3 regions of the Ruegeria sp. YKSD179 genome follow, and region 2 is predicted to be linked to each of the others. Evidence: riboswitches for the same ligand, from Rfam matches in the RefSeq annotation. Region 2 holds a riboswitch; each other region holds the start of a gene.

The links. Region 2 has a riboswitch for thiamine pyrophosphate ahead of AC2FNE_RS23080 (ABC transporter substrate-binding protein). Riboswitches for the same ligand answer to the same signal wherever they lie in the genome.
Region 1: it holds a riboswitch for thiamine pyrophosphate, as region 2 does, so the genes downstream of both, thiD (bifunctional hydroxymethylpyrimidine kinase/phosphomethylpyrimidine kinase) here and AC2FNE_RS23080 (ABC transporter substrate-binding protein) in region 2, are expected to answer to the same signal.
Region 3: it holds a riboswitch for thiamine pyrophosphate, as region 2 does, so the genes downstream of both, thiB (thiamine ABC transporter substrate binding subunit) here and AC2FNE_RS23080 (ABC transporter substrate-binding protein) in region 2, are expected to answer to the same signal.

Annotation. Positions count from the first base shown of each region.
Region 1 is NZ_JBXWRL010000018.1:52,164-55,439, reverse strand. Features, by position in the region: gene dnaK (molecular chaperone DnaK) at 1-188, shown strand, start outside; gene dnaJ (molecular chaperone DnaJ) at 263-1,411, shown strand; TPP riboswitch at 1,618-1,724, shown strand; gene thiD (bifunctional hydroxymethylpyrimidine kinase/phosphomethylpyrimidine kinase) at 1,767-2,570, shown strand; gene AC2FNE_RS11505 (FAD-dependent oxidoreductase) at 2,567-3,276, shown strand, end outside.
Region 2 is NZ_JBXWRL010000079.1:3,934-7,209, reverse strand. Features, by position in the region: gene AC2FNE_RS23090 (L-iditol 2-dehydrogenase) at 1-38, shown strand, start outside; gene AC2FNE_RS23085 (mannitol dehydrogenase family protein) at 38-1,531, shown strand; TPP riboswitch at 1,720-1,819, shown strand; gene AC2FNE_RS23080 (ABC transporter substrate-binding protein) at 2,029-2,964, shown strand; gene nrtS (nitrate/nitrite transporter NrtS) at 3,168-3,276, opposite strand, start outside.
Region 3 is NZ_JBXWRL010000054.1:12,382-15,657, reverse strand. Features, by position in the region: gene AC2FNE_RS20365 (thiamine/thiamine pyrophosphate ABC transporter permease ThiP) at 1-811, opposite strand, end outside; gene thiB (thiamine ABC transporter substrate binding subunit) at 787-1,767, opposite strand; TPP riboswitch at 1,800-1,905, opposite strand; gene xylB (xylulokinase) at 2,238-3,276, shown strand, end outside.

The DNA of each region.
Region 1 (3,276 bases), on a different contig from region 2:
AAAATGCCGACAAGATCAAGTCGGGCATCCAAAACGTCACCGAAGCTGCTATGAAGCTCGGCGAAGCTATCTATAAGGCTCAGTCCGAAGAGGCTGATGATGAACCGGCGGCTGCGGACGCTGCTCCGGGCGAAGATGACATCGTCGATGCCGAGTTCGAAGATCTGGACGACGACAAGCGTAACTAACGGAAAGCCGGGCCAATTCGGGCCGGTCCGGTTGCCGGGCCGGCCCGATTACGTTGAGGCAGAAGGACATGCTGATGTCAAAACGCGACTATTACGAAGTGCTCGGTGTGTCCAAGGGCGCTTCGGCGGATGAGATCAAAAAGGGCTTTCGTAGAAAAGCCAAGGAACTTCACCCGGACCGCAACAAGGACAACCCCGACGCAGAAGCGCAGTTTAAAGAGGCTAACGAGGCCTATGATATTCTGCGCGATGCCGACAAAAAGGCAGCCTACGACCGTTTCGGTCATGCCGCGTTTGAAAACGGTATGGGAGGCGGAGGCCGCCCCGGCGGTGGGTTCGGCGGTCAGGGAGATTTTTCAAGCGCGTTTTCGGACGTGTTTGATGATCTGTTCGGCGACTTCATGGGCGGTCAAAGGGGCGGCGGCGGTCGTCGTGCCGCGCGGGGTTCGGACCTACGGTATAACCTTCGGGTAACCCTTGAGGAAGCCTTTGGCGGTTTGCAGAAGACCATAAACGTGCCGACGGCAGTTGCCTGTTCGTCTTGTGAAGGTACCGGCGCGGAGGGTGGCGTTGAGCCCACGACCTGCCCGACGTGCTCTGGCATGGGAAAAGTCCGGGCGCAACAGGGTTTCTTTACGGTGGAGCGTACGTGTCCAACCTGTTCGGGGCTGGGCCAGATCATTAAGAACCCGTGTAAGTCGTGCCAAGGTGCTGGTCGCGTCGAAAAAGAACGCGCGTTGTCGGTCAACATTCCCGCAGGTGTTGAAACAGGTACACGCATTCGTCTTGCAGGCGAGGGCGAGGCTGGAATGCGCGGCGGACCTCCGGGTGACTTGTATATATTTGTCGAGGTCTCTGATCATAAACTTTTCGAACGCGACAGCGTGAATCTCTATTGCCGTGTTCCGGTCAGCATGGCTAAGGCGGCGCTGGGCGGCTCGATCGAAGTTCCGACCATCGACGGTGGGCGTGGGCGCGTTCAGATACCAGCAGGCAGCCAATCTGGTCGCCAGATGCGCCTGCGCGGAAAGGGCATGCCGGCCCTGCGCGGCGGCGGCGTTGGCGATATGTTCATCGAGTTAGCGGTGGAAACTCCGGTCAACCTGACAAGCCGCCAAAAGGAAATTCTGAAAGAGTTTGAAGATTTGGGCGAAGACAATCACCCGGAATCTAAAAACTTCTTTTCGTCTGTAAAGTCATTCTGGGACGGAATGAAAGGCTGAGTCCAACTTGACTCGGCTTTGCCGACACTTCTCATATTTTTGGACCAGATCAATGGGGACAACTAGTTTTGATCTGGTCTCACTGTCTCTGTGGTGGTTGGCGCTATCTGTGAATTGAATCAAGTTCATTTACTCTATTTTTTCCAAATTTGACGATAGAATTTCGTATTTGCGCTTGAACTCAGACTCACCACCTGAGAATGTCCCTCCAACCGTTGGGGTGCCCTGATTGGAGGGCTGAGAGGCGTTGCTGCGTCAACCCATCGAACCTGATCCGGGCAATACCGGCGTAGGGAACGGTCTATTATGCACAGACGTTTTCTATGTTCGCTTTGCCTTTTATTGGAGCAAAGGCATGGCGTACGTAGCTTTGGCAATAGCTGGATCCGACAGCGGCGGGGGCGCGGGCATTCAGGCGGACCTAAAAGCCATGTCCGCGCTTGGCGTTTTTGGCGCCAGCGTAATCACTGCGGTAACCGCTCAAAACACACAGACCGTCAAGGCTGTTCACGGTATCCCGCAGGACGTAATTGCAGCACAAATCGAAGCAGTTCTGTCCGATCTTGATGTCGGCGCGATCAAGGTGGGAATGCTTGCAACGCGCGAGATAATCCAGACCGTGGCGATTGGCCTTCAGGGTTACGAAGGTCCACTGGTACTTGATCCAGTCATGATAGCAAAGTCCGGAGATGTTCTGTTGCGGCAAGATGCAGTTCGGACGCTACGCGAAACACTGTTGCCGCGCGCAACGGTTTTGACACCCAACTTGCCCGAGGCCGCCCTATTGCTCGATGCCCCTTTGGCGGAATCACCGAAGGAAATGGCAGAACAGGGGTTGGCTTTGTGCGAGTTCGGCGCGGGTGCAGTCCTGATGAAGGGCGGCCACGCAATCGGGGAAACTTGCCACGATCTATTGATTGACTGCAAAGGTATAGTTGGTGAATTCAAGGCCCGACGAAGGAAGACGAAGAATACTCATGGTACGGGATGTACCCTGTCATCTTCCGTTGCTGCAGGGTTGGCAAGTGGGCTTGATTTGAAGCTGGCCACCGCAACTGCACATGCCTACTTGCAGGGCGCGATCGCGCATGCGGACGATTTGAAAATCGGTTCTGGCCACGGTCCAGTTCATCACTTCCATAAGGTTTGGGCGACGTGAGCAAGTGGTCGGTAATTGGTGCCGGAGTGGCGGGCTTGACTGTGGCGAGCGAGCTGTCTGCCAGGGGTGAGTCGGTGACCGTCTATGACACCAAAGGATTGCCCGGAAAGCAAAGTTGTTCGTGGTGGGCAGGTGGCATGTTGGCACCTTGGTGCGAATCCGAAAAGGCGGAAGAACCGGTTCTGAGGCTGGGCCGAAAAGCGATCGCTTGGTGGGCAAACAGAACCGAAATTACAGAAAACGGAACTTTAGTCGTTGCGAACAAGCGCGACGCTCCGGACCTAAAGAGGTTCGGGCGGCGAACCGGGGGTTTCTGCAAGATAAAGGATGTCCAATTGCTAAAGTTAGAGCCTGACCTGACTGGTTTTGACGATGGACTGTTTTTTGCAGAAGAAGCCCATTTGGATCCCAGAAGGGCCCTGCGTGATCTGCATAACTACTTAATCAACCAAGGCGTGAAAATCAGTCGTCAAACTGCACCAAGCAACCTTGGAAACACGATTGACTGCCGGGGGTTGAGTGCTCGGGACGTTCTTAAAGATTTGCGGGGGGTCAAGGGTGAAATGCTTATCATCCGTTGTCCCGACGTACGATTGTCTCGACCTGTGCGACTGTTGCATCCGCGAATACCTCTTTATGTCGTGCCGCGTGGCGACGGCGTCTACATGCTGGGTGCGACCATGATTGAGGCTGAGGATCGTGGTCG
Region 2 (3,276 bases):
AAACCTACAATGTCGACGGTGGAAATTGGATGAGCTGATGAACCCAACAGCAAAGGCGAATGCACCGGTAAAATTGCGGTGCGACCGATTAAATGATTTGCCCGCGCACGTCAAAACACCGAAGTACCGGCGCGAGGATTTGAAGCCTGGCATCGTTCATATCGGCCTTGGGAATTTCCACCGTGCGCATCAGGCTTGGTATATCCACCAACTCATGCAGCAAGGCGTGGCAAAGGATTGGGCGATCATAGGGGCAGGGGTTCGAGCCTATGACGCAGCAATGCGTGAGAGGTTATTGGCGCAAGACTGTCTCACGACACTGATTGAATTGGACCCATCCGGAACATCTGCCGAAGTTATCGGCCCTATGATCGGCTATCTTCCAATCGAGTCTGACAATTCGTCGCTGATCCGGCAAATGGCCGAACCGGCCATCCGCATTGTGTCACTTACTGTGACCGAAGGCGGGTACTACCTCGACGCGAATTCTTCAGAATTCGATATTCATCACGAAGAAATACTCCGTGATGCTCAAAATCCCGACCATCCAGGCACGGCATTCGGCGCAATTGTGGCGGCACTTGCACGGCGCAGGTCGGCCGGGCTGAAACCCTTCACGGTTCTTAGTTGCGACAACCTGCAAAGCAATGGCGCGATCCTGCGAAACTGCGTTGTTGGGTTGGCAGGGCTATCTGACCCGGGATTGGCTGATTGGATTGATCGATACGGAGCTTTTCCAAATTCGATGGTGGATTGCATTGTGCCGGCCACAACGGATCAGGTGGTCGAACAAGCTATGGAACTAGGCATCAATGATCTCGCACCTGTAACGCATGAGAACTTTCGGCAATGGGTGATTGAAGACAATTTCTGTGGAGATCGACCCCCGTTTGAAAATGTTGGCGTAACAATAACGAAAAACGTTCACGCCTATGAGGTGATGAAACTGCGTATATTAAACGGCGGTCATCAGCTTCTTGCAAATGTGGGAGAGATCCTGAGTGCACCGACAATTTCATCCTGCATGCAGGATCCAGATATCTCGGAGTTCTTCCAGAAGGTTCAGGTTGAAGAAATTGTGCCTCTTGTTCAGGCTGTTCCAGGGGCTAGCCCAGTCGACTATCTTGCTTTGGTAAAGAGGCGGTTCTCCAATACTGCGATCCACGACACAACCCGCAGAGTAGCTTTTGACGGGTCTTCCCGGCATCCGGGGTTTTTGCTGCCGTCGCTGCGTGATGCTATAAACGCTGGGACGCCTATCTCTGGCTTGGCATTGTCACAAGCGCTTTGGTGCCGGATGTGCACTGGCCTTCGCGAAGATGGGACCGAGATTTCCCCGAACGATCCGATCTGGAACGAATTGAAAGGTGCCGCCCTCGCAGCGCATGAGGGAGCGCAGGCGTGGATTGGAAAAGCCAACCTTTACGGCGAAATTGGTCACGACGAGCGCTTTGCGGCTCAGTTCAAAGTTTGGTTAGACGAGATTGTTAAAAACGGTAGCCGTGCAGCGATACGTCGTTATTTGGCTTAACGGAACGGAGTGGTCCGAATTCTAACCAATTGGATGCTGGAAAATCGGCTTTGCAACGGCGATTGTATCGGTAATGATCATCTCAATCAGTAACCATCATTGTGTGTGGGCAAACGCAAAACACGACCTTTGGGGATCATCCCGAATGAAAACTGATTGACATGTCGCGGCCAACTTCACTATTTCCCGGCTTACTGTTGGGGTGCCAAATTTCGGCTGAGACGTTTACGCGAACCCATTGAACCTGAACCGGTTAGAACCGGCGTAGGAAACAGTTTCAAGGTGGACCCCACCGCTGGTTTCCCTCGCTCGTTCTGACATAAGTCGAAGAGATTCTGGGCGTGTCGTCCATAAGATTTGCTGCAAATGATAAATTTGAAAACACCGGCAATTCTAAGTCGTCTGGCCTGTGTTTTGTCAGGGTAAAGAACGTCGGCAGATCTCCGAAATGTCCTGATGAGCTACTTTGTTAGCTTTTGTGAACAAGGAAACCAATTGTGAAACATCTGATAATGTGCGCGGCCCTCGTCCTGCCGACACCTGTGTGGGCAACTGACAAGATGACCATTCTACTTGACTGGTTTGTAAACCCTGACCACGGACCCATCATTGTCGCTCAGGAACTTGGGTATTTTTCCAATGCAGGGTTGGATATTGAAATCATTCCTCCGGCAGATCCATCAGCGCCCGCCAAGTTGGTTGCTGCAGGGAAAGCAGATTTAGCGGTCAGTTATCAACCTAATCATCACCTGCAGGTGGCAGAAGGTTTGCCTCTGGTCCGAGTAGGTACTCTGATAGCCACTCCTCTAAACTGTCTACTGGTTCTGAAAGACGGATCAGTAAAGCAAGTTTCAGACCTAAAGGGCGGCAAAATAGGATTTTCGGTTTCTGGTTTCGAAGAAGCATTGTTGACAACCATATTGAAGCGAAATGGCGTCAGCCTGGATGAGATCGAACTTGTGAATGTAAATTTCTCGCTGGGGTCGTCGGTTATGTCCGGTCAGGTCGATGCCGTAATCGGAGCCTACCGGAACTTTGAACTAAATCAGATGAAAATAGAAGGCGTCGAAGGGAGGTGTTTTTACGTAGAGGAAGAGGGAGTGCCGACCTACGATGAATTGATTTATGTGGCGAACGCTGATCGAATGGATTCAGATTTGGTTCGTCGGTTTTTGGGTGCTACCCAATTGGCCACTCAGTTCATTGTCAACAACCCGATCGAAAGTTGGAGCGTCTTCAAAAACTACGCTGCGGAGTTGAATGACGATTTGAACGCAAAGGCTTGGATCGACACGTTGCCAAGGTTTGCTCTACGTCCTGAGGCCCTGGACGAAGGTCGCTATGAACGGTTCGAAGCGTTCCTCTCGGATATTGGGCTGGTTGAGGGTACTAGACCCGTCTCGAAATTGGCGGTTGATTTAGGAGAGCAATAATCAAGCGACCATTAAACATGGTAAAAACCCAGCCATCGAATTGCAATTCGATGGTTGCAGGTCACAAAGGTTGAGATTGAATTTGCTATGTGCTGACGAACGCTTTGACGTGTCATCGCGCATATTACCTTCTTCAATGTATGCCCTAGGAGATTGCGTTGAGTCAGTTGAGGATGGTTCGGGGTTCACAATTGTAGCAAATGTTATGCCGACTCGCTTTCGATGACCGCCATAACCGACGAATAAGTTGAAACGCAGTAGGGCACGCAGTAGCTGACCATTGCCTTTATTATTTCCGGACGCGTAATCGTG
Region 3 (3,276 bases), on a different contig from region 2:
GAATTGCCCTGTCAAGCCCTGTTCGAAATCCTTCTTTCCGCGTAAATCGCAACGCGACCAATGCCGCGGCAGCCGTCAATGCCAATTGGACAGTGGACAAAAGCGCAGCGCGACCCAAATTAAAATCGTAAGTAAACGCCTGATAGATTGCGAGTTCAATCGTTGTTGCGCGCGGTCCACCGCCTAACGTCAACGCGACAGCGAAGCTGGTCAAGCAGATCGCGAAAACTACTGCCAGAACGCTGGGTAGAACGCGCTTCAGCATCGGCCACTCAAGCAATCGAAACATTGCCATACCCTTGCAGTTCAGCTGCGCAGCTAGCCGAAACTGTTCAGCCGGAATTTCCTGCCATCCCTGAAGAAGAAGACGAGTCGCCAAGGGCAAGTTGAAGAATACGTGTGCCAACACCACACCGTGTAATCCGTATACACGGATGGCCGGAAGACCAAAGAAGCCCAAAGCCTCAGAAATCCAACCTGCCCTTCCAAATACTTGTAGAATGCCAAGTATTGCAACAATCACCGGCAAAATAAACGGAGCCCCTAACAAGGCTATCAATACCTGCCTGCCAAAAAACCTCCTGCGCGCCAGCGCACGTGCAGTCGGGATGGCAAGGCCAGCGCTGATCACCGAAGACAAAACTGCCTGTGTCAGCGTAAAACGCAAGGCAGCCCAGTCGGAAAACGCAAACATCCCACCAGAGTCAGCACGCAGGGCAACTGCTGCCAAAGTACCCAGTATCAGTGCAGCAACAAGCGTGGCTGCACCGACACCGGGTAGAGGGCTTATTGGCTGAGCGCGCTCAGCCATTCCGAAATTGCCTGTTCACGTTCGGTTGCGGCCTGATCCGGCTCAAACAAAAGCGCCTTTTGGGGGACAATCAAAGTCTCGAATCCCTTAGGCAGCCCATTGGCCGGAGTTACCGCCGGATACATCCAGTTGGTCGTAGGAATAATCTGTTGGAATTTGTCTGACACCATAAACTGCAAAAATTGATCAGCAAGTTCGGACTGATCGGTATTCGCCAGTTTTGCGGCAACTTCGACCTGCATGTAGTGACCTTCGTCAAAGGACGCGGCCGCCTTACTGTCGTCTTCTTCAGCGATCAAATGATAAGCGGGAGATGTGGTGTAGCTGAGGACCATGTCAGCTTCACCTTCAAGGAAAAGTCCATAAGCTTCTGACCACCCCTTGGTAACCGTCACGATATTGTCGGCCAAGCCCGCCCAAATTTCCGATGCCTCCTCGCCATATGCTGCCTTGACCCACAAGAGCAGGCCCAGACCCGGCGTCGAAGAGCGAGGATCTTGGATGATGATCTTAGTATCACTATCTGCCAATTCACGGAAGTTAGCAGGGGCTACCGCATCGGCATTAAGAACAAACGCGAAATAACCCCAGTCGAATGGCACAAATACTTCGTCCGACCACTCGATCGGGAGGTTGTACTCTGCAATCACCGAATGAGGGGCAAAAAGACCGGTTTCCTTTGCAGATGTGATCAGGTTGTTATCAAGCCCAAGCACGACATCGGCGTCTGTGTTTTCGCCCTCAAGACGAATGCGAGACAAAAGCGCCGCACCGTCTTCGATGCCAACAAGGTTCAACTTGCAGTCGCAAACCTCTTCAAACGCAGCTTCCACTTGCGGACCTGGTCCCCAATCGGAAACAAAACTGTCATACGTGTAAACGGTCAGCTGAGGTTTGTCGGCGGCAAAAGCCGCTGTTGCACTCAGAAGTCCCGCAGCAATTAGCAGATGCTTCATGTCATCCTCCATTGCGGCGAGAGGGCAAGGATGGATGAAACCGTCACCTTTCCCTCCGCCGGTTCTAGCCGGTTCAGGTTCAACGGGTTCGTCAAACGACGTCTCAGCGCGGCTTACCGCGCACCCCGAGGTAAAACTGTGATTAGGAGGAACTGGAAGAAAATACAACCAAAACCAACTTCATCTAATCCTATCTGACAAAACCTACTGACGAGTCCCCGCATATCTTGACCGAGGAATGTTGTTGAAAATGCGACCTTGTATTTTCCGAAGTCAGTTTGGGTAAAACAGGGGCTTGAATTTACTACATTACATACGAATCCGAATACGTAGGAGCGGAAGAACCTGCCACGTTTTTGAAGTCAGGGATAGGTATGGTAAAGGTTCCAAACTCGTGAAACTTTTGTTGACAAGACGTCTTTACGTAATAATTTTACCCACTGAAATAATAATCGAAAGAGGGGCGCAAAGTGTATCTTGGGTTGGACTTGGGAACGTCGGGGCTCAGGGGAATTCTTATGGACGAAGCGGGTGTCGTAATTAGCGAAGCCGAAGCTGCCATTACAACTTCGAACCCCAAACCCGGCTGGTCCGAACAATCTCCGCTGGACTGGGTGGCCGCTTGCGAGAAAGTAATCGGAAATCTTCGCTCGTCCAATAACAAGGAATTTTGCGCGCTAAAAGGAATAGGCCTTAGCGGACATATGCACGGGGCGACATTGCTTGATGGTGAAGGCAATGCCTTGCGACCCTGCATCCTTTGGAATGACACTAGGTCTGCAGACGAGGCGAAGAAGCTCGACCAATATCCGGAAATGCGAAAGATTTCAGGAAATATCGTCTTTCCTGGCTTCACCGCTCCAAAACTGGAATGGGTTAGGTCACACGAGCCTGATATCTTTTCCAAAACCGCCAAAGTTCTATTACCGAAAGATTACTTAAGACTTTGGCTAACCGGGGAATATGTCAGTGAAATGTCCGATAGCGCGGGAACATCGTGGCTGGATGTTAACGCGCGGACTTGGTCGAATACAGCACTCGAACTAAGCAATATGCGTCTCGATCAAATGCCTCGCTTACTTGAAGGGAGCGAGTCTTCTGGCGAGCTTCGGCCCGAACTGCGACAAGAATGGGGTTTGTCCGAACCTGTCATTGTTGCTGGTGGCGCGGGCGACAATGCTGCTGCGGCGTGCGGGATCGGATGCATAAACGAAGGCGATGGATTTTTGTCCTTGGGTACGTCAGGTGTTTTGCTTGTAGCCCGGGAATCCTGCAGCCCTGCACCAGAGACCGCAGTTCACAGTTTTTGCCATGCAGTGCCTAACCGCTGGATCCAGATGGGAGTTATCCTTTCTGCCACTAACAGCTTGAACTGGCTTTCACGCAATGTGGGCCAACCAGTTCGCACGCTGGCTTCCGATTTGCCCCAAAACATAACTGGCCCGTCTTCGATAACATTTCTGCCGTATTTGTCAGGCGAACGGACTCCTCATAACGACAGCGCAATTC